One region of the Streptomyces sp. NPDC051567 genome, then DNA from elsewhere that is predicted to be linked to it. Evidence: predicted binding sites of a transcription regulator. Region 1 holds the regulator's gene; each other region holds the start of a gene.

Region 1 (10,164 bases):
GAGCCCATGCCGCGCGCCCAGGACTCCGTGCCGCGCACCGGGGCCGAGTCGAGGCCCGTGAAGATGATGTCGAGGAAGACGGTTCCGGTCAGGAAGACGTCGCAGCCCGGTCCGTGCGGATCGCGCAGCGGGCCGAGCGGGTCCACGGAGGCTGTGCGGCTGGTACGGCTGTCCCGACTGGTCACGGTGTACTCCCCGTTCGCTGCGTGTACGGATCGACGGCCCGGAGGATCGTTTCCGCGCGGGGCGCCCGCGGGGCGCCGCCGGTCGCGCCCGCGGGGACCCGGGCCACCACCAGTGTGGCGCACATCACCCACTGGGGGTTCTTCGTCCGTGCCCCACCACCGGGCGGGGTTCCGCCGGACGGCCGGAGCGCTACGCCCGCTTCGGCAGGGGAACCCGTGCGAGGTCTGCGGCGACGGTCAGCTCGCCCTCGAAACCGGCGGCGCGGGCCTGGCGTCCGAACTCGTCGGGATCGGGGTAGCGCTGGGAGAAATGTGTCAGGACGAGGTGTCGTACGCCCGCGTCCCGGGCGACCCGGCCCGCCTGGCCGGCGGTGAGGTGTCCGTGGTCGGTGGCCAGCCGGTGGTCCTCGTCGAGGAAGGTCGACTCGATCACCAGCATGTCGCAGCCCTCGGCGAGCGCGTCCACGCCGGGGCAGAGCCGGGTGTCCATGACGAAGGCGAACCGCTGTCCGGGCCGGTGCTCGCTGACGTCGTCGAGCGTCACCCCGTTCAGCCGTCCCTCCCGCCGCAGCCGTCCGACGTCGGGCCCCCCGATGCCGTGGCGGGCGAGCAGGGCGGGCACCATGCGTCGCCCGTCGGGTTCGGTGACCCGGTAGCCGAAGGACTCCACCGGGTGCGAGAGCAGCCGGGCCTCCAGGGTGTACGAGCCGCCGTGCGCCAGGGTCCCGTCCGCGGTGACGGGTTCCTCGTTCAGGCGCACCGTCTCCCGGTAGGCGGTGGCGTACCGCAGGCGGTCGAAGAACTTCTGCCCCGAGGCGGGGTAGTGCGCGGTGACGGGGTGCGGGACCTGGTCGAGGTTGATGCGCTGGATCACTCCGGCGAGGCCGAGGCTGTGGTCGCCGTGGAAGTGGGTGACGCAGATCCGGTCGATGTCGTGCGCGGCCACTCCGGCGCGGAGCATCTGGCGCTGGGTGCCCTCGCCGGGGTCGAAGAGGATGCCCTCGCCGTCCCAGCGCAGCAGGTAGCCGTTGTGGTTGCGGTGGCGGGTGGGGACCTGGCTGGCGGTGCCCAGGACCACGAACTCTCGTACGGACACGGTCTATCCGGGCGGCCACTGGAGGCCACGGCCACCGAGGACGTGGGCGTGGGCGTGGAAGACGGTCTGGCCGGCGCCGGCGCCGGTGTTGAAGACGATCCGGTAGCCGTGCGCGTCGGCCTTCTCGTCGGCGGCGACCTGTCCGGCCTCGCGCAGCAGGTCGGCGGCGATGCCGGGTTCGGCGGCGGCGAGGGCCGCGGCGTCGGGGTAGTGCACCTTGGGGATCACGAGCACGTGGGTGGGTGCTTGCGGGTTGATGTCCCGGAAGGCGAGGGTCGTCGCGGTCTCCCGGACCACGGTCGCCGGGACGTCCCCTGTGACGATCTTGCAGAACAGGCAGTCGGCCTGCGGTTCCCCGGCCATTGGTGCGCCTCCCGTGACGGTGATCGGTCCGGGCATCGTATCCGGCCCGGTCACCGGCCCCCCCGGCCGGTGACCGGGCCGGACCGTCCGGGGGGCGGGGGTCGGTCAGGACCAGCGGCCGGTGCGGGCGAGCAGGACCGCCGCCGCGGCGGTGCCGGCCGTGGAGGTGCGCAGCACCGAGGGGCCGAGCCGGCAGGTCCGGGCCCCGGCCGCGGCGAAGGCGGCCAGTTCCTCGGGGGAGACCCCGCCCTCGGGGCCGACCACCAGGACGACCGTGCCCGAGGCGGGCAGGGCGAGGGTGGCCAGCGCCTCCGAGGGGGCGTCGCGGTCCTCGTGGAGGACGACCGCCAGCTCCGCGGCCTCCAGCAGCGCCGCGACCTGCTTCGTGGACAGGGCCTCGGTGACTTCGGGGAAGCGGACCCGGCGCGACTGCTTGCCCGCCTCGCGGGCCGTGCCCCGCCACTTGGCGAGGGACTTGGCGCCCCGGTCGCCGCGCCACTGGGTGATGCAGCGCGAGGCCTGCCAGGGCACGACCTCGTCGACGCCGGTCTCGGTCATGGTCTCGACGGCCACCTCGCCCCGGTCGCCCTTGGGCAGGGCCTGGACCACCGTGATCCGTACGGCCGGTGCCGGTTCCTCGAAGACCCCGGAGACCTCCACGGTCAGCCGGTCCTTGCCCTCCGCCGAGACCACCACGGCCTCGGCCCACCGGCCCCGGCCGTCGGCGAGGACCACCGCCTCGCCCGGGTTGAGCCGCTTGACGGAGACCGCGTGACGGCCCTCCGGGCCGTCCAGGACCCATCGCGGCCCGGCGGGGACCTCCTCGACGACGAAGACGGGGGCGGTCATGACGTACTCCTCATCTGGTTGTTCTCCGGCGCGCCGCGGGTTTCGGCCAGTTCGGCCGCGAGCACCTCCACCAGTTTCCCGGCGGGCAGGGTCCGCGCGAGCCGGTGTCCCTGGCCCGCCCACAGGGCCATGCCCTGCGGGTCCCCGGCCGCGGCGGCGGCCTTGCGCAGCCCCGAGGTCAGGTGGTGGACCTGCGGGTAGGCGGCCGGGGCGTACGGTCCGTGCTCGCGCATGAAGCGGTTGACCAGGCCCCGGGCCGGGCGGCCGGAGAAGGCCCGGGTCAGTTCGGTGCGGACGAACAGCGGGTCGGTCAGCGCCGCCTTGTGCAGCGGGTCCGCGCCCGACTCCGGGCAGGTCAGGAAGGCCGTGCCGAGCTGCGCCGCGTCCGCGCCCGCCGCGAGCAGCGCGGCGATCTGCGAGCCCCGCATCACACCGCCCGCCGCGATGATCGGCAGCGGCACCGCCTCGCGCACCTGGGTGACCAGCGAGAGCAGTCCGACGGCCGCGGTGCCGTCGGTCTGCGGGTCGTCGCGGTGGGTGCCCTGGTGGCCGCCCGCCTCGGAGCCCTGGACGCAGAGCGCGTCGGCGCCCGCCTCCCGCGCGGCGCGGGCCTCCTCGACCGAGGTCACGGTGACGACGGTCCAGGTGCCGGCCCGGCGCAGACGGGCGAGGGCCTCGGGGGCGGGGTGGCCGAAGGTGAAGGAGACGACCGGGACGGGGTCCTCGATGAGGAGGGCGAGTTTGGCTTCGTAGCCGTCGTCGCAGGTGCCGAGGGTGTCGTCGGCGGCGAGGGAGATCCCGTACCAGCCCGCCTCGCCGGCCAGCTGTCCCCGGTAGGTCTCGACGGCGGCCTGGTCCACGGAGCCGCTCTGGGGCATGAAGAGGTTGACACCGAAGGGGCGCCGGGTGAGCGCGCGGAGCTGCTTGATCTCCTGGTACATGCCGTCGGCGGTCTTGTAGCCGCCGGCCAGGAAACCCAGCCCGCCGGCCTCGGAGACGGCGGCGGCGAGCGGGGGGCAGGAGGCGCCGCCCGCCATGGGTGCCTGCACGATCGGGTGGGGGGAGAGACCGTTCGGTGCGGAGGACATGGACTGCATCGTGCCATGTACCGCTCACGGGGCCGAAATCATGTCATTCACCTGGCATAGTCCACTTCCCGGTGCCCCGCACCCGGCCTCCGGCCGGCCCGGTGGAGGGGGTCGCGGGCGCCCGCCGGACATGCGGCGAGCCCGGTCCGGGGGCTCCCGGACCGGGCTCGTACGCGGGGACGGCGCGGTGGTCAGCGGCCGTTGAACGCGTCCTTCAGGCGGCTGAACAGCCCCTGCTGCCCCGGCGCGAACTGGCCGGTCGGCCGCTCCTCGCCGCGCAGCTTGGCCAGCTGGCGCAGCAGGTCCTCCTGCTGGGCGTCCAGCTTGCTCGGGGTGGTGACCTCGACGTGGACGATCAGGTCGCCGCGCCCGCCGCCGCGCAGGTGGGTCACGCCGCGGCCGTGCAGCGGGATCGCCTGGCCGGACTGGGTGCCGGGCCGGATGTCGATCTCCTCCAGGCCGTCGAGCGTCTCCAGCGGGCACTTGGTGCCCAGGGACGCCGCGGTCATGGGGATGGTGACCGTGCAGTGCAGGTCGTCCCCGCGCCGCTGGAAGGTCGGGTGCGGCAGCTCGTGGATCTCCACGTACAGGTCGCCCGCGGGGCCGCCGCCGGGGCCGACCTCGCCCTCGCCCGCGAGCTGGATGCGGGTGCCGTTCTCGACACCGGCCGGGATCTTGACCGTGAGGCTGCGCCGGGAGCGGACCCGGCCGTCGCCCGCGCACTCGGGGCACGGGGTCGGGACCACGGTGCCGAAGCCCTGGCACTGCGGGCAGGGGCGCGAGGTCATGACCTGGCCCAGGAAGGACCGGGTGACCTGCGAGACCTCTCCTCGGCCGCGGCACATGTCGCAGGTCTGCGCCGAGGTGCCGGGGGCGGCGCCCTCGCCGGAGCAGGTGGTGCAGACGACGGCCGTGTCGACCTGGATGTCCTTGGTCGTCCCGAAGGCCGCCTCGTCCAGCTCCAGGTCCAGGCGGATCATGGCGTCCTGGCCGCGACGGGTCCGCGAGCGCGGGCCGCGCTGCGAGGTCTGGCCGAAGAAGGCGTCCATGATGTCGGAGAAGTTGCCGAAGCCGCCCGCCCCGAAGCCACCGGCTCCGCCACCGCCGCCCGAGGAGGAGAGCGGATCGCCGCCGAGGTCGAAGACCTGCTTCTTCTGCGGGTCCGAGAGCACCTCGTACGCCGCGTTGATCTCCTTGAAGCGCTCCTGCGTCTTCGGGTCCGGATTCACGTCCGGGTGGAGTTCACGGGCGAGGCGGCGGAATGCCTTCTTGATCTCGTCCTGCGATGCGTCGCGGCGCACGCCGAGAACGGCGTAGTAGTCCGTGGCCACTTACGACTCCGCCAGGATCTGTCCGACGTAACGTGCCACTGCGCGTACCGCTCCCATCGTTCCGGGGTAGTCCATGCGGGTCGGTCCGACCACGCCGAGTTTGGCGACTGCTTCGCCGCCCGAACCGTAACCGACCGAGACGACGGACGTGGAGTTCAGTCCCTCGTAGGCGTTCTCATGCCCGATCCGTACGGCCATTCCCGACTCACTGGCCTCGCCCAGCAGCTTGAGGAGCACGACCTGCTCCTCCAGCGCTTCGAGCACCGGCCTGATCGTCAGGGGAAAATCGTGTCCGAAGCGGGTGAGATTGGCGGTTCCGCCGATCATCAGCCGCTCCTCGGCCTCCTCGACCAGGGTTTCGAGGAGGGTCGCGAGCACGGTGGAGACCGTGGCGCGGTCCTCGGCCTCGAAGGACTCGGGGAGGTCCTGGACGAGTGGGGGCACATCGGTGAACTTGCGTCCGACGACCCGGCTGTTGAGCCGTGCCCGCAGGTCCGCGAGCGAGGTCTCGCCGAAGGGCCCGGGGCAGTCGATCAGCCGCTGTTCCACGCGGCCGGTGTCGGTGATCAGGACGAGCATCAGCCGGGCCGGGGCCAGTGCCAGCAGCTCCACGTGGCGCACGGTGGAGCGCGTCAGCGAGGGGTACTGGACTACCGCGACCTGCCGGGTGAGCTGCGCGAGCAGCCGCACGGTGCGGCCGACCACGTCGTCGAGGTCGACGGCGCTGTCGAGGAAGCTCTGGATGGCCCGCCGCTCGGGCGTCGACAGCGGTTTGACGCCCGCCAGTTTGTCGACGAAGAGGCGGTAGCCCTTGTCCGTGGGGATGCGTCCGGCGCTGGTGTGGGGCTGGGCGATGTAGCCCTCGTCCTCCAGCACGGCCATGTCGTTGCGCACCGTGGCGGGCGAGACGCCGAGGCGGTGCCGCTCGGTGAGCGCCTTGGAGCCGACCGGCTCCTCCGTCCCGACGTAGTCCTGGACGATGGCGCGGAGCACTTCGAGTCTGCGTTCGCTGAGCATCGCGCACACCTCCATCTGTGATGCGTGTTCGTTCTGTGACGCCTGCTGTGACACCTGTGGTGACGCCTGTTCGTTGGCACTCAGAGTGTCCGAGTGCCAGAGATCCCCCGGTCAGTGTACGGCGGGGTGGTACGCCCCTAGCAAGGGCGGCCCGTCAGGGTAGCGTCGCCGCATGGAAGCGCAATGGGAAGAGGGCGGCTGGGAACGGCTGACCGGACGGGCCGGACGGCGCCGGCTTCCGGTGTGGGACTGCACGGTGGGACTGGTGGTGGGCGAGGAATCCGTCCTGGTGATCGACCCTGGTTCCTGTGTGCGGGAGGGCGCCCGGGTACGGGCCGAGGCGAAGCGGCTGACGGGCCGGAGCGTGACTCATCTCGCATTCACGCACGGACATTTCGATCACGTCATGGGCGGCTCGGCCTTCCCCGGCGCCGAGGTCTACGGGGCGGCCGGGCTGGACGGGCTGCTGTCGACGCCCGCCGGGCGCGAGGAGCTGCGCGGGGACGCGGTCCGGCACGGGCTGGACCCCGCGGAGGCGGCCGAGGCCGCGGAGCGGCTGGTGGCGCCGGGCCACCTGGTGTCGGGCGAGCGGACGCTGGACCTGGGCGGGGTGCGGGTGCTGCTGGCCGAGGCGGGTCCCGGGCACACCGGGCACGACCTGGCGGTCCTCGTCCCGGGCGAGCGCCCGGTGGTGTTCTGCGGGGACCTGGTGGAGGAGTCGGGCGAGCCCTCGGCGGGCCCGGACGCGGTGCCCGGGCGGTGGCCCGCGGCCCTGGACCGGCTGCTCTCGCTCGGCGGCGGGGACGCGCTGTACGTGCCGGGTCACGGAGCGGTGGTCGGGGCGGAGTTCGTCCGCGCGCAGCGCGACGCACTGGCGGCCCGGTTCGGCGTGTCGCCCGCCTGAGCGCGGCCCGGTCTCCTAGCGTGGGCAGGATGCGCGAATACTCCCCCGACCTGACCCCGCAGTGGAAGCGTGCCCGGCCGGTGCCGGAGGTGGCGGCCGGGAACGGCCTCGTGGTCGAGTCGGCGGGAACGGACTTCTGCGGCGCGGTGGTGGCCTGCGAGGCGGGCACGGTGACCCTGGAGGACCGTTTCGGCAAGCGCCGGGTCTTCCCGCTGGAGCCGCGCGGTTTCCTGCTGGAGGGCGCGGTGGTCACCCTGGTCCGTCCCGTGCGTACGGCGTCCGCGCCGTCGCGCACCGCCTCCGGCTCGGTCGCCGTCCCGGGGGCCCGGGCCCGGGTGGCCCGCGCGGGCCGGATCTACGTCGAGGGCCGCCACGACGCCGAGCTGGTGGAGCGGGTCTGGGGTGACGACCTGCGGATCGAGGGCGTGGTGGTGGAGTACCTGGAGGGTGTCGACGACCTCCCGGCGGTCATCGACGACTTCGCCCCGGGCCCGGACGCCCGGCTGGGCGTCCTGGTGGACCACCTGGTGCCGGGCTCGAAGGAGTCGCGGATCGCGGCGGCGGTGACCTCGCCTGACGTCCTGGTCGTGGGCCACCCGTACGTGGACGTCTGGCAGGCGGTGAAACCCTCCGCCCTGGGCATCGGGGCCTGGCCGGTGGTCCCGCCCGGCCAGGACTGGAAGACGGGCGTCTGCCGGGCCCTGGGCTGGCCGGAGAACACCGGGGCCGCCTGGCGGCACATCCTGTCGCGCGTGACGTCGTACCGGGAGCTGGAACCGCCGCTGCTGGGCGCGGTGGAACACCTGATCGACCACGTCACGGCGCCGTAGCCCGGCGCCGGGCCACGGCCGGGCCGGGCCGGGAGGACGGGCCCGGCAGCCGCGGCGGCCGGTGACCGGCTAGTCGACCAGGTCGCGGACCACCGCGTCGGCCAGCAGGCGTCCCCGCAGGGTCAGCACGGCCCGGCCGGCCGCGTAGGGGCCGGGTTCCAGCAGGCCGTCCGCCAGGGCTCCCGCGGAGGCCGCCAGCCCGGCGGGGGCCAGCAGGGAGAGCGGGCAGCCGTCCACCAGCCGCAGCTCCAGCAGGATCCGCTCCACGCGCCGGTCCTCGTCCGAGAGCCGCTCGCGCCCGGCGCCCGGTGAGCGCCCCTGGGCGAGCGCCGCGGCGTACGCGCCGGGGTGCTTCACGTTCCACCAGCGCACCCCGCCCACGTGGCTGTGCGCGCCCGGTCCCGCGCCCCACCAGTCGGCCCCGCGCCAGTACAGCTCGTTGTGCAGGCACCGCCCGGCGTCCGAGGTGGCCCAGTTCGACACCTCGTACCAGGCGTACCCGGCCTCCGCGAGCACCGAGTCCGCGATCAGGTAGCGGTCGGCGTGGACGTCGTCGTCGGTCATCGGGACCTCGCCGCGCCGGATGCGCCGCGCCAGCTGGGTGCCCTCCTCGACGATCAGGGCGTAGGCGCTGATGTGGTCCGGCCCCGCTCCCAGCGCGGCGGCCAGCGAGGCCCGCCAGTCCTCGTCCGACTCCCCCGGGGTCCCGTAGATCAGGTCGAGGTTGACGTGGTCGAAGCCCGCCGCCCGCGCCTCGGCCACGCACGCCTCGGGCCGCCCCGGCGTGTGGGTGCGGTCCAGCACCTTCAGGACGTGCTGCCGGGCGCTCTGCATGCCGAAGGAGACCCGGTTGAAGCCCCCGGCCCGCAGTTCGGCCAGGTACCGCGGGTCCACCGACTCCGGGTTGGCCTCCGTGGTGATCTCGGCGTCCGGTGCCAGGCCGAACTCGTCCCGGACCGCCGCGAGCATCCGGACGAGGTCCCCGGCCGGCAGCAGGGTCGGCGTACCGCCGCCCACGAAGACGGTGCGGACGGGCCTCGGGTCGTCGCCCAGCACCTTCCGCGCCAGCCGGACCTCGTCGATCAGGGTGTCCGCGTAGTTCTCCCGGGAGGCGAGCACCCCGCCGGTCCCGCGCAGCTCGGTCGCCGTGTACGTGTTGAAGTCGCAGTACCCGCAGCGCGTGGCGCAGTACGGGACGTGCAGGTAGAACCCGAGCGGCCGGTCCCCGGCACCCGCCAGGGCGTGCGACGGCAGCGAGCCGTCTTCGGGCATGGGTTCACCGTCGGGCAGTGCGGAAGGCATGGCTCCATTGTCCTGCACCCGGCCGCTCCGCTCTCCCGGCCCGGCGGCGGCCGGTGCGCACCGGGTACCGCCGGGCCGGGCGGACGCTGCGGTACGGGGTGGCCCTGGCCCGCCGGGTCCGGCCGGCGGCGGGCCCGCCGGCCGGGTCAGAGCTCGCGCGTGCCCTCGTACATCTCGTCGATCAGGTGCTTGAACTCCCTTTCGACCACCGGCCGCTTCAGCTTCAGGCTCGGCGTGAGGTCCCCGTGCTCGACGTCCAGGTCGCGCGGCAGCAGCCGGAACTTCTTCACGGTCTGCCAGCGCTGGAGGCCCTCGTTGAGGCTCTGTACGTACGTCTCCACGAGCCGGGTGGTCTCCGGCGCGGCCACGACCTCGGCATACGTCTTCCCGGCCAGCCCGTTCTCGGCCGCCCAGCCCAGGATGGCCGGGCCGTCGAGCGCGATCAGCGCCGAGCAGAAGTTCCGGTCCGCGCCGTGCACCACGATGCTGGAGACGTACGGGCAGATCGCCTTGAACTGTCCCTCGACCTCGGCGGGGGCGACGTACTTGCCGCCCGAGGTCTTGATCAGGTCCTTCTTGCGGTCGGTGATGCGCAGGTAGCCGTCGGGCGACAGCTCGCCTATGTCGCCGGTGTGCAGCCAGCCGTCCGCCTCCAGTACCTCGGCGGTCTTGTCGGGGAGCCCGTGGTAGCCCTGCATGATGCCGGGGCCGCGCAGCAGGATCTCGCCGTCGTCGGCTATCCGGACCTCGGTGCCGGGGAGCGGCTTGCCGACGGTGCCGGTGCGGTACGCCTCGCCGGGGTTCACGAACGAGGCCGCGCTGGACTCCGTCAGGCCGTAGCCCTCCAGGATGTGGATGCCCGCGCCGGCGAAGAAGTAGCCGATCTCGGGGGCGAGGGCGGCCGAGCCGGAGACGGCGGCGCGCAGCCGTCCGCCGAAGGCGGCGCGCAGCTTGGAGTAGACGAGCACGTCGGCGATCTTGTGCTGGACGGTGAGGCCGAAGGGGGCGGACGCCCTGCCGGTGCGCCGGAAGCTGTCCTGGGAGGCCTTGGCGTAGGCGCGGGCGACCCCGGAGGCCCACTCGAAGATCTTGTACTTGGCGCCGCCGCCCGCGCGGGCCTTGGCGGCGACCCCGTTGTAGACCTTCTCGAAGATGCGCGGGACGGCAGCCATGTAGGTCGGCTGGACGACCGGCAGGTT
Region 2 (10,164 bases), on a different contig from region 1:
TGAGTGGTTATACAAATTCGGGACGTCCGTCCTGCCCAGGTCCGGCCCGGGGCCGGGTACGAACCGGACACCAGTGCGGGATCTGGATGTGAACGAGCCGCCAAAGTGGTGTAGACCTTACGTGGATCGTACGTACGACTAGGGGTGGATGGAGAACTGTGAAGGGCCGTTACCTGAGCCTGGCGGCGTCCGTCGCCGCGCTGTGCCTGACCGTGACACTGACGGGCTGCGGCGCCGTCGACGGACTCACCGGGGACAACGAGGTGACCCTGCGGGTCGTGGCGGCCGACTACGGGGACAATCCGCAGAACTCCTCGGTGCCGTACTGGAAGAACCTCGCCGAGGAGTTCTCCAAGAGCCACCCCGGGACCAAGGTCGAGGTGGACGTCTACCCCTGGACCGAGGTGGACGCCAAGGTCGCCGCGATGGTCAAGGCGGGCAAGGCACCCGACATAGCCCAGATCGGCGCCTACGCCGACTACGCCGACGCGGGCAAGCTCCACACCGTCGACGAACTCCTCTCCGTCAAGACCGAGGCCGACTTCCTGGGCCCCCTCGCGGACGCCGGCAAGGTCCGGCGGGTCCAGTACGGAATGCCCTTCACGGCCAGCACCCGGCCGCTCTTCTACAACGAGAAGCTGCTGACCGACGCCGGGGTCATCGGCAAGGACGCCAAGGGCGGCTGGCAGCCGAAGACCTGGGCCGACCTCGAAGCGGCGGCGAAGAAGCTCAAGGGCGCGGGCGTCGCGACCCCCTTCGCGCTGCCCCTGGGCCGCGAGGAGGCCCAGGCCGAGACGATGCTCTGGCTGCTGGCGGGCGGCGGTGGCTACACCGACAACGAGGAGTCGTACGCCATCGACTCCACCGACAACATCAGCACCCTGGAGTTCCTGCGGGACAAGCTCGTCGGGCAGAACCTCACCGGGGCCGTCGAGCCGGGGAAGCTGGACCGGCAGGCCGCCTTCGACGCCTTCGCGCGCGGCGAGGTCGGCATGCTCCACGGGCACCCCAAACTGCTCAAGCAGGCCGGGGAACGGGGCGTGCGCTTCGGCATGGTCCCGATGCCGACCGTCGACGGCACCGAACACCCCGCGATGGGCGTCACGGACTGGGTCATGGCCTTCAAGAACGGCCACCGCAAGGAGTCCGGACAGTTCCTGGACTACCTGTACGAGGCCAAGAACGTGACCGCCTTCACCAGCATGTACAACCTGCTGCCCGTCACGACCAGCGGCTACCGGGCCATGGAGGCGAGCACGGGCGAAGCGGCGGCGCAGATGAAGATCTTCCTGACGACGCTGCCCGACTCCCGGCTGTACCCGGTGGGCAAGAAGTCGTGGGCCGGCGTCAGCGAGGACATCAAGCAGAACATCGGCAAGAGCGTCCAGCCGGGCGGACAGCCCGCGAAGGTCCTGGAGGCCATCGCCGAGGCGGCCCGCAAGGCCGACGGCGCCCCCCGCTGAACCGGCCCCCACCGCGCACTGACACCGGCCCGGCCGCGCCCCCGCTTCTCGCCCCGTGCGGAGCCGGGGCCGCGGCCGGGCCGGTGTCAGTGCGCGGCGTTAATCTGGCCGTATGACGGACGAGGGGCGGCTGACGGCCACGGAGGCCGCGGTGCTCGCGTACGAGGGACGGACCTGGCCCGGTCCCGGCGCCAAGGAACGGGCCGTGCGGGAAGGGCTGGGGATGACCCCGGTCCGGTACTACCAACTGCTGAACGCGCTGATGGACGACCCCCGCGCGCTGGCCCACGCGCCGGGCACCGTCAACCGCCTGCGCCGCATCCGCGAGGCCCAGCGCGCCCGCCGGTAGCCGACCGCCGCCACGGCCTCGGCTCTGCCGCCGCCGTGCCGTAGCCGTCGGCGGGCGGGGCCGTTAGGGTCGTCCGCATGGGGAGCCGTCCGCACGACCTGCCGATGCCCGTCACCGCCGCCGGACGCGAGGGGCTGCACGCCCTGCTCAGCGCGCCGGACCGGTCCGTGGTCGCCCTCGACTTCGACGGAACCCTCGCCGACATCGTCCCGGACCCCGACCAGGCCCGCGCCCACCCGGGCGCCGTCCCGGCCCTGGCCGGGCTCGCCCCCGAGGTGGACTCCGTCGCCGTGGTCACCGGCCGCCCGGCGGGCGTCGCCGTCCGCTACGGCGGCTTCGCCGGGGTCCCCGGACTCGAACACCTCGTCGTCCTCGGCCACTACGGCGCCGAGCGGTGGGACGCCGTCACCGGAACCGTCCACGCCCCCGCCCCGCACCCCGGGGTGGCGGCCGTCCGGGCGGAGCTGCCGGGGTTCCTGGACGCGATCGGGGCCTGGCAGGGCACATGGATCGAGGAGAAGGGCCAGGCGCTCGCGGTCCACACCCGCCGCGCCGCCGACCCCGTGGCCGCCTTCGCCGCCCTGCGCGAACCCCTGGCCGAGCTGGCGGCGCGCCACGGCCTGACGGTCGAACCGGGCCGGGCCGTGCTGGAACTGCGGCCCCCGGGCACGGACAAGGGCGTCGCCCTGACGGAGTTCCTCGCGGAGCGCGACGCCCGGGCGGTCCTGTACGCCGGGGACGACCTGGGCGACCTCGCCGCGTACGCCGCCGTCGAGAAGCGCCGGGCCGAGGGGCTGCCGGGGCTGCTGGTGTGCAGCGGCTCGGCCGAGGTCCCGGAACTGGCCTCCCGCGCGGACCTCGTCCTCGACGGCCCGGCCGGGGTCGTCGCCCTCCTGGCCGCCCTGGCCACCGCCCTGCGGGACTGAGCCGGGGCCGCGGCCGGGGTCAGGGCCGGGCCGGGGCTCTGCGGGCCCGGCCCGGCCCGGCCCTGTCCGGGCCAGTCCTCCGGGCCAGTCCTCCGGGTCAGTCCTCCAGGTCGGCGAGCTGGGCCGCGAACCACCGGGCCGGGGGGAGCGCCGTCGCCGCCGCGGCCAGCCGCTTCGTCCGCTCCGCCCGCTCCGCGTCCGGCATGGACAGGGCCCGGTGCAGGGCCTCGGCCGTCTCCGTCACGTCGTACGGGTTCACCGTCAGCGCGTCCTCCCGCAGCTCCTCGTACGCCCCCGCACCCGTGGACAGGACCAGCACGCAGCCCGCGTCCGAGGCCACCGGGATCTCCTTCGCCACCAGGTTCATCCCGTCCCGCACCGGGTTGACCAGCGCCACGTCCGCCAGCCGGTACACCGCCAGCGAGCGCGTGAAGTCGTCCTTCACCGACACCACCACCGGCTGCCACCCCGGTGTGCCGAACTCCGCGTTGATCCGGTCCGCCAGCTCCGCCACCGCCGCCGTGTACTCCCGGTACACCGCCAGGTCCTGCCGGGACGGGTAGGCCGAGGCCAGGTGGACCACCCGGCCGCGCCACTCGGGACGGGAGACCAGCAGCTCCCGGTAGGCCAGCAGGCCCCGCACGATGTTCTTCGACAGCTCGGTCCGGTCCACCCGCGCGATCGTCCGCAGCCCCGCCAGCTCCGCCCGCAGCTCCGCCAGCCGCTCCGCCACCTCCGGCCGGTGGGCCAGCGCGCGGATCTCCTCGCCGTCCACGCCCAGCGGGTAGTGGCCCACCGCGGTGAACCGCTTCGGCCCGGACCCGCCGCCGTCCGGGAGCGTCCTGCGCTGCCACACCCCTGCCAGGCCGTCGCGGGGGTAGGACGGTTCGGCGGTCCCGCTCGCGGAGTCCAGGTGCGCGCCGCCGATGAAGTTGGCCGCCCACGCCCAGGTGTGGAAGCCCAGCCGGTCCGCGCCGAGCATCCCCCACAGGAGCTGCTCGCGGATGTCGTCGGGCAGCATGCGCAGGAACTCCGGCGACGCCCACGGCGTGTGCGTGAAGTGCGCGATCCGCAGGTCCGGACGCAACTCCCGCAACTGCCCCGGGACCAGGGCCAGATGGTAGTCCTGGACCAGGACGCGGGCCCCCCGCGCCGCCTCGTCCGCCAGCGCCCGCGCGAAGGCCCCGTTGTACGCCACGTACGACTCCCAGCGCCGCCGGAACTCCGCGTCGAAGACCGGCTCGCGCGGGATGTCGTAGAGGTGGTGGTGGGTGAACCAGAGCACCGAGTTGGCGATGCCGTTGTACGCGTCGTCGTACACCGCGGGATCGATGTCCAGCATCCGGACGCCCGGCTCGGAGACGCCCCGGCGGACCGCCTCCCGGTCCGCCTCCGACAGGGCCGCGCAGATCCACACCGCCCCCGGCTGCTCCGCGAGGGCGGCCGAGAGGCCGGAGACGAGCCCGCCCCCGCCCCGGCGGGCGCTGAGGGCGCCGTCGGGCCCGAGGGCGTAGGAGAGCGGGCCACGGTTCGCTGCGACGAGCACCTGGGAAGCCATGCGGCCAACCTAGCCCGGCCCGCCCCCGCTCAAACGTTCTGCCATGCGTTCCGCCGGCCACGCCCGCTCACGCCACGCGGCGCCGCGTGTACTCCTCGATCCCGCGCATCGGCGGCCGTTCCTCGGTGTCCACCGGGTACGTGTGCGGCACGAACCCCTCCGGACCCCGCTCGAACTGCGTCAGCTCCGGCCGGACGAGGTGCCCGCGCGAGAGGCGCAGCTGCGCCGTCCGGTAGATCGCCGCGGCCATCCGCCCCAGCGCCTGCCCGTCCTGGTGCCGGTGGAGCCGTACCCCGACGTCCACCTGGGCCAGCGCGTCCAGCCCGACCGTGTGCAGCGCGTCCACCAGCAGGCCCAGCTCGACGCCGTACCCGACGGGGAACGGCAGCCGCTCCAGCAGGCGGCGGCGTACGGCGTACTCCCCGCCCAGCGGCTGCACGAAGCCGGCCAGCCGCGGCCAGTGCAGGTTCAGCAGCGGGCGCGCCACCAGCTCGGTCACCCGGCCGCCCTGGCCCGGCGCGTCGCCGAGCGGGCGGTCGTACATCGCCTTGACGAACTGCACGTCCGGCTCGGTCAGCAGCGGCCCCACGATCCCGGAGACGAAGGAGGAGGAGAAGTCCCGCAGGTCGGCGTCGACGAAGCAGACGACGTCCCCGGTGGTGGCCAGCAGCGAGCGCCACAGCACCTCGCCCTTGCCGGGCAGCGCCGGCAGCCGGGGCAGGATCGCGTCGCGGTGCACCACACGGGCCCCGGCCTCGGCCGCGACCCGCGCGGTGGCGTCGGCCGAACCCGAGTCGACGACGACCAGTTCGTCCACCAGCGGGACGGGGAGCCCGTCGATCAGATCGCGCCGGATCACCTCGACGATGTCACCGACCGTCTCCTCCTCGTCGAGCGCGGGCAGCACCACGCTGACCGTGGTGCCCGTCGCCCGTTTCCTGGCGAGCAGCTGGTCGAGCGGTCGGTCGGCCGCGTCCCAGGAGCGGGCCGTCAGCCAGCGCTCCACCTCTTCCAGCACGTTCCGTACTCCCTGGTGTCGAACCTGGCATCGGCCTGGTTCCAGCCTGACATCGGCCTGGCATCGGCCTGATTTCGACCGAAATGCGATCCTGATGTGACCCGTATGTGATCCATCTCGCGGTGCGGACGACTGTCTCAACCGCCCATGCCTTCGGTTACAGTCTTGAACAACGCGAAGGACCATCGCATGTCGGGGGTCCTCGTGCACAAACGCCCGGGTACGCCGTAGAGCGCGCCGCCCGGTGCCATACCGCTCATCCAGAGGGGCAGAGGGACACGGCCCGTTGAAGCCCCGGCAACCCTCCAGTCGGTTTTCGCGATGATTCACCCGCGAAGCTCCCGGCTCGGAAAGGTGCCAATTCCGTCTCATGGCGAAGTGCGCCATGGGGAAGATGAGGAGAAAGGGCTCTCCATCATGTCTGCACAGACTGCCGCCACCTCTGTCGATCTCGGACCCGCCACCGCGCTTTCCTGTCGCGAGTGCTCCACCCGATTCGAACTCGGCCCCATCTTCGCCTGCGTCGAGTGTTTCGGCCCGCTGGAAGTCGCCTACGACCTTCCGACCGGTGACCCCGAGGCCCTGCGCGCCGCGATCGAGGCCGGTCCCGCGAACATCTGGCGCTACGCGCCGCTGCTGCCCGTCCCCGCCGACGTGGCCTCCAAGCCGAGCCTGAACCCGGGCTTCACCCAGCTCGTCGACGCGGCCAACCTGGCCAAGGAACTCGGCGTCACCGGCAAGCTGTACGTCAAGGACGACTCCGGCAACCCGACGCACTCCTTCAAGGACCGCGTCGTGGCCATCGCCGTCGAGGCCGCCCGCGCCTTCGGCTTCACCACCCTCTCCTGCTCCTCCACCGGCAACCTGGCCGGCGCCGTCGGCGCCGCGGCGGCGCGGGCCGGCTTCCGCTCCTGCGTGTTCATCCCGCACGACCTGGAGCAGGGCAAGGTCGTCATGGCCGGTGTCTACGGCGGCGACCTCATCGGCATCGAGGGCAACTACGACGACGTCAACCGCTTCTGCTCCGAGCTCATCGGCGACCCGCTGGGCGAGGGCTGGGGCTTCGTCAACGTCAACCTCCGCCCGTACTACGGCGAGGGCTCCAAGACCCTGGCGTACGAGATCTGCGAGCAGCTCGGCTGGCGGCTGCCCGACCAGATCGTGATCCCGATCGCCTCCGGCTCCCAGCTGACGAAGATCGACAAGGGGCTCCAGGAGCTGATCAGGCTCGGCCTGGTCGAGGACAGGCCGTACAAGATCTTCGGCGCCCAGGCCGAGGGCTGCTCCCCGGTCTCCACCGCCTTCAAGGCCGGGCACGACGTGGTCCGCCCGCAGAAGCCGGACACCATCGCCAAGTCCCTCGCCATCGGCAACCCGGCGGACGGCCCGTACGTCCTCGACATCGCCCGCCGCACCGGCGGCTACGTCGAGGACGTCAACGACGAGCAGGTCGTCGAGGCCATCAAGCTCCTCGCGCGGACCGAGGGCATCTTCGCCGAGACCGCGGGCGGTGTGACCGTCGGCGTGACGAAGAAGCTCATCGAGAACGGGCAGCTCGACCCGGAGCTGACCACCGTGGTCCTGAACACGGGCGACGGCCTCAAGACGCTGGAGGCGGTGGCCGCGGACAGCGGCCAGACCGCCGTCATCCGCCCCAGCCTGGACGCGTTCCGCGCCGCCAACCTGGTCTAGGTCGTGTCTTCGAAGTGACGTCCGGCGGACCGGTTCCGGCCGACCGGCCGACAGTGGTCCGCGCGGCACTTCCTCGACCTTCCCCTCCCGCATCCGTACCCGTACCCGGAAAGGCAGCAGCGCCATGAGCGTCAACGTCCGCATCCCCACCATCCTGCGCACCTACACCGGCGGCCAGGCCGAGGTCCCGGCCGAGGGCGCGACCCTGGCCGAGGTCATCCAGTCGCTGGAGGCGAACCACCCGGGCATCTCCGCGCGCGTCCTGGACGACGAGGGCAAGCTCCGCCGCTTCGTGAACGTCTACGTCAACGACGACGACGTGCGCTTCGAGGGCGGGCTCGGCGCGGTCACCCCGGACGGGGCGGGCGTCTCGATCATCCCCGCCGTCGCGGGCGGCTGACCCACCCGGACATACGTGGCCGACCCCCGATTGCCCTCTCCGCCGATAAGCGGAGGGGGCAATTCTGCGTGATTGGGCACGGTAGAGTTGGGGAAGTCCCCTCCGCTGTTCTTGCCGGCCGCATATGAGCCGGCCACGCCAGGGTCGACATCGGGTCAATGTGCGAGCGCGTTATGAGGCTTTGGCGAGATATGCCGGGCCCGAGTTGCCCGGGAATATGTCAAATTTTCACTTTATTTCCTTCTTTCCGAGTGTCCGGATTTCTCGCCGGATCGGCCTGTTGCAGACCGCGTTGGCGCGGATACATTCAGCCTCGGTCGACGCGTTCCGACGCAAGTTCTGACCCGGGAGCGCGAAGTGCGTTCCTGCGCAAGGGCCAGTAATAGGGGAGTTAGGCATGGCTCAGGGCACCGTCAAGTGGTTCAACGCGGAGAAGGGCTACGGCTTCATCGCGGTCGACGGTGGTGCGGATGTGTTCGTCCACTACAGCGCCATCCAGATGGACGGGTACCGCACCCTTGAAGAAGGTCAGCGGGTCGAGTTCGAGATCTCGCAGGGCCAGAAGGGTCCGCAGGCGGACATGGTCAAACTCGCACTCGGCTAGTCCCGGCGCGATCGGCCACCGACGCGTACAGACGCAGGAAACAGACGCACGGATACGAGGGGCCCCATCCTGGACACGGGATGCGGGCCCCTCGTCGTGCCGCCGCCCTCCGGTGGTCCGGGCCGCTCGTCAGGGGTCCGGGGCGGCGGTGGTTCCGGCCGGGTTCCGGCCCGTTTCCGGTGCGGTTGCCGGGCGGTACGGGTCGCGCGGAGGCCGTGTCCCGGCCGGGCGTTGTCCCAAGCCGCTTGCACTCGCGGGGGTCGAGTGCTAATCATTGGCGTTAGCACTCTCCAGGTGAGAGTGCTACCAGAACAGAACCAGGACCGGGCCGGTGAGGCCCGCGGGGTCCGGCGGGAAGGAACCGCCGAACACGCAGGCCGTCCGTCGCGGGCGCGGGCGCGGTCCGGAGCAATCCACCCCTTCCCCCATGGCCTTCGGCATGGGAGGGACCCCCTGGGAGGACCACTTCAGATGGCCAAGATCATTGCGTTCAACGAGGAGGCCCGGCGCGGCCTCGAGCGTGGGATGAACCAGCTCGCCGACGCCGTCAAGGTCACCCTTGGCCCCAAGGGTCGCAACGTCGTCCTTGAGAAGAAGTGGGGTGCCCCCACGATCACCAACGATGGTGTCTCCATCGCCAAGGAGATCGAGCTCGAGGACCCGTACGAGAAGATCGGCGCCGAGCTGGTCAAGGAAGTCGCCAAGAAGACGGACGACGTCGCCGGCGACGGTACGACCACCGCGACCGTGCTGGCCCAGGCGCTCGTCCGCGAGGGCCTGCGCAACGTCGCCGCCGGTGCCAACCCGATGGCGCTCAAGCGGGGCATCGAGAAGGCCGTCGAGGCCGTCTCCGCCGCCCTGCTCGCGCAGGCGAAGGATGTCGAGACCAAGGAGCAGATCGCTTCCACGGCCTCCATCTCCGCCGCCGACACCCAGATCGGCGAGCTCATCGCCGAGGCCATGGACAAGGTCGGCAAGGAAGGCGTCATCACCGTCGAGGAGTCCCAGACCTTCGGTCTGGAGCTTGAGCTCACCGAGGGCATGCGCTTCGACAAGGGCTACATCTCGGCGTACTTCGCCACCGACATGGAGCGCATGGAGTCGTCCCTCGACGACCCGTACATCCTGATCGTCAACTCCAAGATCGGCTCGGTCAAGGACCTGCTGCCGCTCCTGGAGAAGGTCATGCAGTCCGGCAAGCCGCTGCTGATCATCGCCGAGGACGTCGAGGGCGAGGCCCTGTCGACCCTGGTCGTCAACAAGATCCGTGGCACCTTCAAGTCCGTCGCCGTCAAGGCCCCGGGCTTCGGTGACCGCCGCAAGGCCATGCTCGGCGACATCGCCATCCTCACCGGTGGCACCGTCATCTCCGAGGAGGTCGGCCTCAAGCTGGAGAACGCCGGTCTCGACCTGCTCGGCCGCGCCCGCAAGGTCGTCATCACCAAGGACGAGACCACGATCGTCGACGGTGCCGGTGACAGCGACCAGGTTCAGGGTCGCGTCAACCAGATCCGCGCCGAGATCGAGAACTCCGACTCGGACTACGACCGCGAGAAGCTCCAGGAGCGCCTCGCGAAGCTGGCCGGCGGCGTGGCCGTCATCAAGGCCGGTGCCGCGACCGAGGTCGAGCTCAAGGAGCGCAAGCACCGCATCGAGGACGCCGTTCGCAACGCGAAGGCGGCCGTCGAGGAGGGCATCGTCGCCGGTGGTGGCGTGGCGCTGCTGCAGGCCTCCGCGGTCTTCGAGAAGCTGGAGCTCACGGGCGACGAGGCGACCGGCGCTGCCGCCGTCAAGCTCGCGCTGGAGGCCCCGCTGAAGCAGATCGCCGTCAACGCCGGCCTTGAGGGTGGCGTCGTCGTGGAGAAGGTCCGCAACCTGACCCCGGGCTGGGGCCTGAACGCGGCCACCGGCGAGTACGTCGACCTCATCGCCGAGGGCATCATCGACCCGGCGAAGGTCACGCGCTCCGCGCTGCAGAACGCCGCGTCGATCGCCGCGCTGTTCCTGACCACCGAGGCCGTCATCGCCGACAAGCCCGAGAAGGCCGGTGCCCCCGCGGGCGGCGGCATGCCGGGCGGTGACATGGACTTCTGATCGGCCCCGGCTGATCGGCTGTTCTCGAACGAGGGCGGCACCCCCCGCGGGGGGTGCCGC
Region 3 (10,164 bases), on a different contig from region 1:
GCGTTCCCCAACCGGATGGACTGGCGCGAGTGGGATCGCGACCTGCACGCCGGTGACATCATCCTCACGCACTTCCGGGGCCGGGAGGACTGGAAGGGATCGATGCCCGACATGATCCGCCACGTCATGAAGACCGTCACGGACAAGGGCTTCGCCGTGGCCCGGCTGGAGGACTACCTGTAGGCACCCGGCGGACTCCGGCGGACTCCGGCGGGAGCCGCGGCCCCGCCCGGTCGCCGGCCCCCGCCGGGGCTACGCGGTGGCCACCGGGGTGAGCGTCGTCTCCGCCGGGTCCCGGATGTCCGCCTCGCGCTGGCGCTCCGCGCTGTCGCTGATGCGCAGGAGCAGGGCGACCATGATCCAGTTGGCCAGGAGGGACGAGCCGCCCTTGGCCAGGAAGGGCAGGGCCTTGCCCGTCAGCGGGATCAGGCCGGTGACGCCGCCCGCGACCACGAAGACCTGGAGGGCCAGCGCCGAGGCGAGACCCACCGCCAGGAGCTTGCCGAACGGGTCCCGCGCGGCGAGCGCCATCCGCAGCCCCCGCTGCACGAGGAGCCCGTACAGGAGCAGGACCGCCATGACCCCGGCCAGCCCCAGCTCCTCGCCGACCGTGGTCAGGATGAAGTCGCTGCGCCCGGCGAACTTGATCAGCTCGGGGTGGCCCATGCCCAGGCCGGTGCCGGAGATGCCGCCCGTGCCGAAGCTGAACAGCGCCTGCGCCGACTGGTCCGAGGTGAGCCCCGGCGGCGGGCTCGGCGAGTAGACCGCGAGCGGCTCCAGCCAGGCCGCCACGCGCGCCTTGACGTGCGGTTCCGTCGAGCCGACCACGAAGGCGCCCACCGAGGCCATCAGCAGCCCGCACACGATCCAGCTGGTGCGCTCGGTGGCCACGTAGAGCATCACGACGAAGACGCCGAAGAAGATCAGCGAGGTCCCGAGGTCGCGTTCGAAGACCAGGACCAGCATCGAGACGACCCACACCGTGACGATCGGGCCGAGCTGGCGCATCGGGGGCAGCCGCACGCCCAGGAACCTGCGGCCCGTCAGCGCCAGCGAGTCCCGGTGGACGACCAGGTACCCGGCGAAGAAGACCGCGATCATGATCTTCACGAACTCGCCGGGCTGGAGCGAGAGCCCGAACAGGACGATCCACCGCTTCGCGCCGTAGGTGTCCGCGCCGAAGAACACCGGCGCGATCAGCAGCACCAGCGCGACGGCCATCGTGAGGTAGATGAACCGCTGGAGCAGCCGGTGGTCGCGCAGCAGCGCCACGACCAGGAGGCAGGCGGCGACCCCGACCACCGTCCACAGGAGCTGTCCGGGGGCGTTCGCGTCCGCGTCGTACCGCTCGATGTACCCCTGGTCGAGCCGGTGCAGCAGCACCAGCCCCAGCCCGGTCAGCAGCATGGCGAGGGGGAGGACCAGCGGGTCCGCGTAGGCCGCGAACCGGCGCACGCCCAGGTGCCCCACCAGCGACAGCAGCGTCATGCTGATCGTGAAGCCGGCCAGGTTGGGCGGCAGCTCGTCGTTCATGGCCAGACCGGCACTGGCACGGCCGGCGACGGTGATGAGGACGACGAGGGCCAGCAGCAGCGCCTCGGTACGGCGGCGGGCGCCCGCCGCCGTCAGGGGCCTCAGGCCACGCACCGCGCGCCGCCACCGCTCGGCTCCGGCACGGCGGCGGCCCCCGCGGCACCCGCCGCGCCCACGCCCGCCGCGCCCACGCCCGGTGTGTCCGGGCTCGCGGGGCTCGGGAGCCCGGTCCGTTCGGCGGTGCGGAGCGTTGTTTTCATGCCGTTTACGACGTTGTCGCCCTCCCCGTGGTTCCTGACGGCCGCCTCGGCGGGCGGTCCGGAGGCGGTCCGGGCGGCGGACGGAGCGCCGGTTTCCGGCCGTCCGCATCACACCCGGGGGTCGGGAATTGGCACTCCGCTTGACCGAGTGCTAATCGCCGGAATAGTGTCGCACCTGGCACTCACCCCTGGTGAGTGCCAACACAGCGACAGGCAGATCCGGCACCCGCGACGACGGATCGACCTGGTCGCCACCTCAGACAGTTAACCCCGGATCTCCGAAGGGGGAGGTCGGATCGTGACGACCACCAGCTCCAAGGTTGCCATCAAGCCGCTTGAGGACCGCATTGTGGTCCAGCCGCTCGACGCCGAGCAGACCACGGCCTCCGGCCTGGTCATCCCGGACACCGCGAAGGAGAAGCCCCAGGAGGGCGTCGTCCTCGCGGTGGGCCCGGGTCGCTTCGAGGACGGCCAGCGTCTTCCGCTGGACGTCACCGTGGGCGACGTCGTGCTGTACAGCAAGTACGGCGGCACCGAAGTGAAGTACAACGGCGAGGAGTACCTCGTCCTCTCGGCTCGCGACGTTCTCGCGATCATCGAGAAGTAGTCACTTCACCAGTCTTGCTTTGAGCTGCGCCCCTGGTCACCCCGCTGATTGCCGGGCGGCGAGGGGCGTAGTTCGTTGAACCCCGAGTATCCGAGAGGGCTGAACCGCTTCCATGGCGAAGATCCTGAAGTTCGACGAGGACGCCCGTCGCGCCCTTGAGCGCGGCGTCAACAAGCTTGCCGACACGGTCAAGGTGACGATCGGCCCCAAGGGCCGCAACGTCGTCATCGACAAGAAGTTCGGCGCTCCGACCATCACCAACGACGGTGTCACCATCGCGCGTGAGGTCGAGCTGGACGACCCGTACGAGAACCTGGGCGCCCAGCTCGTCAAGGAGGTGGCGACCAAGACCAACGACATCGCGGGTGACGGCACCACCACCGCGACCGTGCTGGCCCAGGCGCTGGTCCGCGAGGGTCTGCGCAACGTCGCCGCCGGCGCCTCCCCGGCCTCCCTGAAGAAGGGCATCGACGCCGCGGTCAAGGCCGTGTCCGAGGAGCTCCTCGCGACCGCCCGCCCGATCGAGGACAAGTCCGACATCGCCGCCGTGGCCGCGCTCTCCGCGCAGGACCAGCAGGTCGGCGAGCTCATCGCCGAGGCGATGGACAAGGTCGGCAAGGACGGTGTCATCACCGTCGAGGAGTCCAACACCTTCGGCCTGGAGCTGGAGTTCACCGAGGGCATGGCCTTCGACAAGGGCTACCTCTCCCCGTACATGGTCTCCGACCAGGAGCGTATGGAAGCCGTCCTCGACGACCCGTACATCCTGATCAACCAGGGCAAGATCTCCTCGATCCAGGACCTCCTGCCGCTGCTGGAGAAGGTCATCCAGGCCGGCGCCTCCAAGCCGCTGCTGATCATCGCCGAGGACGTCGAGGGCGAGGCGCTCTCCACCCTCGTCGTCAACAAGATCCGCGGCACCTTCAACGCGGTCGCCGTCAAGGCCCCCGGCTTCGGTGACCGTCGCAAGGCGATGCTCCAGGACATGGCCACCCTCACCGGTGCCACCGTCATCGCCGAGGAGGTCGGCCTCAAGCTCGACCAGGCCGGTCTGGACGTGCTGGGCACCGCCCGCCGCGTCACGATCTCCAAGGACGACACGACCATCGTCGACGGTGGCGGCAGCCACGAGGACGTCGTCGGCCGCGTCAACCAGATCAAGGCCGAGATCGAGTCCACCGACTCGGACTGGGACCGCGAGAAGCTGCAGGAGCGCCTGGCGAAGCTCGCCGGTGGCGTCTGCGTCATCAAGGTCGGCGCCGCCACCGAGGTGGAGCTCAAGGAGAAGAAGCACCGCCTTGAGGACGCCATCTCGGCGACCCGCGCCGCGGTCGAGGAGGGCATCGTCTCCGGCGGTGGCTCCGCGCTCGTCCACGCCGTCAAGGTCCTTGAGGGCAACCTCGGCCTGACCGGTGACGAGGCCACGGGTGTCGCGGTCGTCCGCCGCGCCGCCGTCGAGCCGCTGCGCTGGATCGCCGAGAACGCCGGTCTCGAGGGTTACGTCATCACCGCGAAGGTCGCCGAGCTCGACAAGGGCCAGGGCTTCAACGCGGCCACCGGCGAGTACGGCGACCTGGTCAAGGCCGGTGTCATCGACCCGGTCAAGGTCACCCGCTCCGCGCTGGAGAACGCCGCTTCCATCGCCTCCCTGCTGCTCACGACCGAGACCCTGGTCGTCGAGAAGCCTGCGGACGACGAGGGCGACGCCGGTCACGGTCACGGCCACAGCCACTGATCGCGGCCCCACCGAGGAAGGCCCCGGCCACCCCGCCGTTCAGGCGGCGGTGACCGGGGCCTTCCCGCGTGTGCGGGGCTGTACGGGTGCCGTTCCGGGCCGGGGCTACCGCGCGGCCAGCTGGCGCATGAGGCCCGGCGCGTCGTAGTACCACCAGCCCTCGGCGATCCGCCCGTCCTCCAGGCGGAAGGTCGTGCAGCCCGCCATGGTGACCTCCCTGCCGGTCGGAGCGACGCCCATGAACTCGCCCCGGTGCGTCCCGGTCCAGTTCCACAGGGTGGTGACGGTGTCGCCCTCGGCGAGCTGGCGCGTCCGGTCGAAGGAGAAGTCGAAGCCCTCCCGCCAGGTGGCCGCGGTGGCGCGCAGGCCCTCGCGCCCGGTGGCCCCGCCGGCGCCGGCGCCGGACATGATGTCGTGCTCGGTGTAGCCCGCCGCGACGCACTCCTCGAAGAAGCCGTCGTCGCCGCCCTTGCCCGCGAGCCCGTCGAAGACCTGGTTCACGACCAGCTTGTCCAGGTGCTCGTCCCGGATCACGTCGAGGTTCCTGAAGGTGGGCATGGACTCGCAGAGCGCCACCATCTCCTGGAACAGGGCCTCCGTCTCCGGGAGCCGGGAGTTGCGCATGGCCTCCTCGTACGAGGGGAACTCGACGAGGTCCACGTAATGGGTCCCGGCGTCGCGGTCCCGCCCGATCAGGGTGTGGGTGGCCGTGCGTCTGCCGCTGCTGCGCTCCGCCCAGTGGTCGATGAGCGAGTTCATCTCATCGGACTGCTTCGTCTCGTAATCGATGAGCTGTACGAATGTCATCGTGTCGCCTCCCAAATGGACGGGACACATCCAGTTTAGGGATATTTCACCCGATTGACGGGTTTACCCACAGGTAGACGGGGAAAGCGAAACCGGGCGGGCAGGGCAGGCCTGGGCCGGGCCCGGGGTCACTGCGGCCCGTACTTGCGGCCCGTACGGGAGGACACCCCGCCCAGGACCCCGCGCGGGGTCAGCTTCACCAGGCCCATCAGTGCCTTGTACCGGGGGTCCGGGATCGAGACCGTCCGGCCCCGCGCCAGGTCGGTCAGGGCCTCCGCCACCAGCTTGTCGGCGTCCAGCCACAGCCAGCGCGGGATGTTGCCCGTGCCCATGCCGGCCCGCTGGTGGAACTCGGTCCGCACGAAGCCGGGGCAGAGCGCCATCAGCCGCACCCCCGACCCGGCCAGGTCCTTCGCCGCGCCCTGGGTGAACTGCACGACCCACGCCTTGCTGGCCCCGTACGTGCCGCGCGGCAGGAAGGCCGCCACCGAGGACACGTTGATCACACCGCCCCGGCCCCGGGCGCGCATCGACTCGGCCGCCGCCGAGGTGAGCCGCAGCACGGCCTCGATGTGCACCTTCACCATGGCCAGCTCGTCGGCCATGGGCACGTCGAGGTAGCGGCCCTTGTTCCCGAAGCCCGCGTTGTTGACCAGCAGGTCCACCGGGTGCGTACGGTCGCCGAGGCGCCGCTCGACCGCCGCGATGCCCTCGTCGGTGGAGAGGTCGGCGGTCAGCACCTCGGCCTCGATGCCGTGCCGGTCGTGCAGCTCGGTGGCCTGTTCCGTGAGCCGCCGGGTGTCCCGTGCCACCAGCACCAGATGGTGTCCCTGGGCGGCGAGCCGCCGGGCGAAGGCGGCGCCGATGCCCGCCGTGGCTCCCGTGATCAACGCAGTCGTCATAGGCGCAACCTAACCGGCGCCTCCGCGCGGCCCGACCCCGGTCCCGCTCCGGCCCGTGCGCCCCTCAGGCAGGCCCGTACTTCTCCAGGTGGCGCAGGGCTCTCTCCCGGGCCTCCGGCTCCAGGGCGGCGCCCGCCGCCAGGGTGCGCGGGAGCAGCGAGCGGTCGGTGGTGAAGGCGCGGAACCAGAGCTCGACCGTCACGTCGTGGTCCGGGCGGTGGACGATCGCGATGGTGTCCCCGGGGGAGACCGAGCCCTCCCGGAGCACCCGCAGGTACGCGCCCGGGCGGGCCTCCCGGGTGAACCGCCCGACCCAGCCGGGCTCGCCGAGGGCGCCCTGGAAGGTCCGGCAGGGGATGCGGGCCGAGGCCACTTCGAGGACGAGCTCCGCGCCGACCCGCCAGCGGTCGCCGATCCGCGCGGTGTTCAGGTCGATGCCGGAGGTGGTGAAGTTCTCGCCGAAGATCCCGCCGGGCAGCTCGCGCCCCAGCGCCCGCTCCCACCGGTCCAGGTCCTCGCGGGCGTACGCGTAGACCGCCTGGTGGTCGCCGCCGTGGTGGCGCCCGTCGCAGACGTCGTCCCCCTCGACGCCGCTGCCCCCGGTGCCCTTGGGCCCCGGGGCGAAGACGCGGACCGGCCCGGGGACGGGGCGCTTGCCGATGCCGGTCACCCCGCCCTCCGCGTCGGTGTGGTCGACGACCGTCGCGCGGCCGGTGTTCACGGAGAGCAGGCGCGGGGGACCCGGGGGAATCACGCTCACCCCCTTACCCAAAGTGGCGTGAAGATATTCGCCCCACGGTCAAAGCGGGGCTTATGCTCGAAGGGTGATCGAGGCACGTCATCTCCGGGTTCTGCGCGCTGTCGCCGGGACCGGTTCCTTCTCCGCCGCAGCCCGCGAGCTCGGCTGCACCCAGCCCGCCGTCTCCCAGCAGATGAAGGCGCTGGAGCAGTCGGCGGGCACCCCGCTGCTCATCCGTACCGGCCGCGAGATGCGGCTGACCCAGGCCGGTACGGCCCTGGTCCGCCACGCCGCCGGGATTCTCGCCGGGCTCACCGCCGCCGAGGAGGAGGTCGCGGCCATCGCCGGGCTGCGCGCGGGCCGGGTCCGGCTCGTCTCCTTCCCCAGCGGCAGTTCCACCCTGGTACCGACCGCGCTCGCGGCGATGCGCGCCGCGCACCCGGGAACCCGGATCTCCCTGGTCGAGGCCGAACCCCCGCGCTCGGTGGAGATGCTGCGCGAGGGCGACTGCGACGTGGCGCTGGCCTTCCGGTACGGCGGGGAGCGCGGGGCGGCGGGGGCCGCCGCCGAGTGGGAGGAGCTCGTGGTGCGCCCGTTGCTGACCGACCGGCTCGTCGGGCTGGTCCCCGAGGGGCACCGGCTGGCCGGAGCCGGGCGGGTGGGCATGGCGGAGCTGGCCGACGACCCCTGGATCGCGGGCTGTCCGCGCTGCCGCCGCCATCTGGTGGAGGTGTGCGAGGAGGCGGGCTTCACCCCGCGCATCGACTTCGCCACCGACGACTACCCGGCGGTGGTCGGCCTGGTCGGCGCGGGGCTGGGCGTCGCGGTGCTGCCGGAGCTGGCGGTGGAGTCCGTCCGGGCCAAGGGCGTCGCCACCCTGTCCGTGGAACCGGCCGTCGAGCGGGAGGTCGTGGCGCTGACCCTGCCCGACCTGGCCCGGGTGCCGGCCGTGGCCGCGACCCTGGCCGAACTGGAACGGGCCGCCACCCGCTGACCGGCCGTACGGCGGTACGGCCGGGCGGGTGGGTGCGGTGCAGGGCTGGCGGGGGCCGGCGGGGCGTCCGAGGAAACGTTCCTTCGTGCCGTCGCGTCCGTCGCGTCCGTCGCGTCCCGTCCGTCCGGCCGGCCGGTGCGGCGGGTCAGTGCGGCGGGGTCGGTCCGGTCGCCGCGGTGGTCGCGGTCGTCACGGTCGACGCGGGGACCAGACGGTGCCTGGCGCGGCCCATCAGCTCCTCGCGCTCGTCCTCGGTGAGGCCGCCCCACACCCCGTAGGGCTCACGGACGGCGAGGGCGTGCGCGGCGCATTCCGAACGCACCGGGCAGCGCATGCAGACCTCTTTAGCCGAGGTCTCGCGCGCGCTCCTGGCCGCGCCCCGCTCGCCTTCCGGGTGGAAGAAGAGGGAGCTGTCGACCCCGCGGCAGGCTGCCAGCAGCTGCCAGTCCCAGAGGTCGGCGTTGGGTCCGGGGAGGCGGGAGAAATCTGCCATGGGTAGTCCTCTTGGTGCCGGTACTGAGGCGGATACGGTTCATGTCTCCACACCTACTGTCGTAGTAGATGTAAATATGACTCACTGGGAATCTAGCCTCAGACACGGGCAAAACGGAAGGAAAGCCGCCAAATAGGGCATAGCTCCAGATGGTGGACGGAAGGCTCGTGGCTCCTGTCCCGTGACCGCTTCCTCACGTAGAGTGCCGAAGGTGTCCGTCCGACCCGTAACTCTTTCGAGTGACCATCGTTGAGAGTGCGAAGGCGGTTGAACCAAGAAGCCCTCGGACAGCTGTCCGAGGGCATCGACCGCACAGGTGACGATACGTACCAGCCTGGAGGCTCAAGGTGACGCGCATCAGCAGCTGCGGAGGGCGGTCATGACATCCGTCCTCGTCTGCGACGACTCCCCGCTTGCCCGAGAGGCGCTCCGTCGCGCGGTTGCCACCGTGCCCGGCGTCGAGCGTGTGACGACGGCTGCCAACGGCGAGGAAGTCCTCCGCCGCTGGGGTGCCGACCGCTCCGACCTGATTCTGATGGATGTACGGATGCCCGGACTCGGCGGTGTGGAGACGGTTCGCCGCCTGCTCTCGGCCGACCCGGGCGCCCGCATCATCATGCTGACGGTCGCCGAGGACCTGGACGGCGTGGCCCTCGCGGTCGCCGCCGGCGCCCGGGGTTACCTGCACAAGGACGCCTCGCGCGCCGAACTGCGGGCCACGGTCACCCAGGCCCTCGCCGACCCCACCTGGCGGCTGGCCCCGCGCCGGCTCCGCTCGGCCGAGATGGGCGCCGCGCCCACGCTCACCGCGCGTGAGATCCAGGTACTGGAGGGCATGAGTCACGGCCGGTCCAACGCGGAGATCGGGCGCGAGCTCTTCCTCTCCGAGGACACGGTCAAGACCCACGCCCGCAGGCTCTTCAAGAAGCTCGGGGCCTCCGACCGGGCGCACGCCGTGGCCCTCGGTTTCCGCTGGGGCCTGGTCCGCTGACCTCCGGGTCACGGGCCGCCGGGAGCGGTCCCGTCCGCCACGGCGGACGGGACCGCCCGCCGCTCACCGGCGGCCCCGTGCGGCGCCCCGGAACAGCGCCGCCCGCCGCCTCGCCGCGTGCGTCGTGCGCGGTTTCCCCGCCCCGTCCTGCCCGGCGCGCCGCCGGGGACCGGCGGGGTGAGATCCGGGGGACGTGACGTTTCAGGGCCGCGTCCCGGTGCGCGCCGTAGTCCGCTTCGCGCGCGATGCCGCATCCTTGGGAGTGTGGAGTTCCTCGGGGACCATTCGGCCGAGCGGGAGGGGAGGGCGCAGAGCATGACTTCCGGCGCACCCGCTCATAACGCTTCGACGCACAACACGGACCGTGGTGCCGCGAATCGGCCCGGGTCCAGGCACCATGGACCGATGCGCGACGACGAGGCCCCGGGGTCACCCACGGCCACCGGCCCCACCGACGCCGCCCACAGCGGCGGCACCGGGGGTGCCAGCGCGCTCGTACGCCGTGCGGTGGAGGGCGACGAGCAGGCCACGCACGACCTGCTCGCCTTCGTGCACCCCCTGGCCATCCGCTACTGCCGCACCCGGCTCTCGCGGCTTCCCGGTGACGCTCGCCACTTCGTGGAGGACCTGGCGCAGGAGGTCTGCGTCGCCGTCCTGATGGCCCTGCCGCGCTACCGGGACACCGGGCGGCCCTTCGAGGCGTTCGTCTTCGCCATCGCCGCGCACAAGGTCGCCGACCTCCAGCGGGCCGCGATGCGTCACCCGGGCAGCACGGCCGTGCCGTCCGACGAGATGCCCGAGCGGCCCGACGACTCCCTGGGCCCCGAGGAACGGGCACTGCTCAGCAGTGACGCCGCCTGGGCCAAGAAACTTCTGGCCAACCTGCCGGAGAACCAGCGCGAGCTGCTCGTCCTGCGGGTGGCGGTCGGGCTGACGGCCGAGGAGACCGGGCAGATGCTCGGGATGTCCCCCGGAGCGGTCCGGGTGGCCCAGCACCGGGCGCTCAGCCGGCTCCGGGCCCTCGCCGAGCAGTAGGCCGCGGCGGGGGGACCGCAGGGCCGGGCGGCGGAGAAACCGCAGGACAGGCGGGGGTCGGGCGCGCG

The links. Region 1 encodes HrcA, which represses chaperone genes, less so after heat shock. Its sites were predicted from a motif close to TTNGCACTCNGNNNNNCNGAGTGCNAA; they were not measured.
Region 2: groL (chaperonin GroEL) is a predicted target of HrcA. The motif match lies at 8,255-8,281, and genes of this name have one in related genera.
Region 3: groES (co-chaperone GroES) is a predicted target of HrcA. The motif match lies at 1,922-1,948, and genes of this name have one in related genera.

The regions. Positions count from the first base shown of each region.
Region 1 covers NZ_JBITDK010000022.1:33,062-43,225, reverse strand. Annotated here, with positions in the region: gene ACIA5F_RS22605 (PfkB family carbohydrate kinase) at 1-185, opposite strand, end outside; gene ACIA5F_RS22600 (ribonuclease Z) at 376-1,281, opposite strand; gene ACIA5F_RS22595 (histidine triad nucleotide-binding protein) at 1,285-1,644, opposite strand; gene ACIA5F_RS22590 (16S rRNA (uracil(1498)-N(3))-methyltransferase) at 1,750-2,493, opposite strand; gene ACIA5F_RS22585 (nitronate monooxygenase) at 2,490-3,581, opposite strand; gene dnaJ (molecular chaperone DnaJ) at 3,773-4,912, opposite strand; gene hrcA (heat-inducible transcriptional repressor HrcA) at 4,913-5,929, opposite strand; gene ACIA5F_RS22570 (MBL fold metallo-hydrolase) at 6,102-6,833, shown strand; gene ACIA5F_RS22565 (DUF3097 domain-containing protein) at 6,863-7,663, shown strand; gene hemW (radical SAM family heme chaperone HemW) at 7,733-8,965, opposite strand; gene ACIA5F_RS22555 (AMP-dependent synthetase/ligase) at 9,112-10,164, opposite strand, start outside.
Region 2 covers NZ_JBITDK010000024.1:81,950-92,113, forward strand. Annotated here, with positions in the region: gene ACIA5F_RS23695 (extracellular solute-binding protein) at 159-1,463, shown strand; gene ACIA5F_RS23700 (DUF3263 domain-containing protein) at 1,576-1,812, shown strand; gene otsB (trehalose-phosphatase) at 1,890-2,738, shown strand; gene ACIA5F_RS23710 (trehalose-6-phosphate synthase) at 2,836-4,296, opposite strand; gene ACIA5F_RS23715 (glucosyl-3-phosphoglycerate synthase) at 4,364-5,314, opposite strand; SAM riboswitch class I at 5,568-5,715, shown strand; gene thrC (threonine synthase) at 5,732-7,006, shown strand; gene ACIA5F_RS23725 (MoaD/ThiS family protein) at 7,131-7,406, shown strand; gene ACIA5F_RS23730 (cold-shock protein) at 7,804-8,010, shown strand; gene groL (chaperonin GroEL) at 8,482-10,104, shown strand.
Region 3 covers NZ_JBITDK010000027.1:68,163-78,326, reverse strand. Annotated here, with positions in the region: gene ACIA5F_RS24905 (polysaccharide deacetylase family protein) at 1-183, shown strand, start outside; gene ACIA5F_RS24900 (FtsW/RodA/SpoVE family cell cycle protein) at 253-1,647, opposite strand; gene ACIA5F_RS24895 (hypothetical protein) at 1,635-1,793, opposite strand; gene groES (co-chaperone GroES) at 2,092-2,400, shown strand; gene groL (chaperonin GroEL) at 2,513-4,135, shown strand; gene ACIA5F_RS24880 (ester cyclase) at 4,241-4,942, opposite strand; gene ACIA5F_RS24875 (SDR family NAD(P)-dependent oxidoreductase) at 5,071-5,844, opposite strand; gene ACIA5F_RS24870 (MOSC domain-containing protein) at 5,909-6,604, opposite strand; gene ACIA5F_RS24865 (LysR family transcriptional regulator) at 6,669-7,577, shown strand; gene ACIA5F_RS24860 (WhiB family transcriptional regulator) at 7,723-8,070, opposite strand; gene ACIA5F_RS24855 (response regulator transcription factor) at 8,450-9,061, shown strand; gene ACIA5F_RS24850 (sigma-70 family RNA polymerase sigma factor) at 9,467-10,096, shown strand.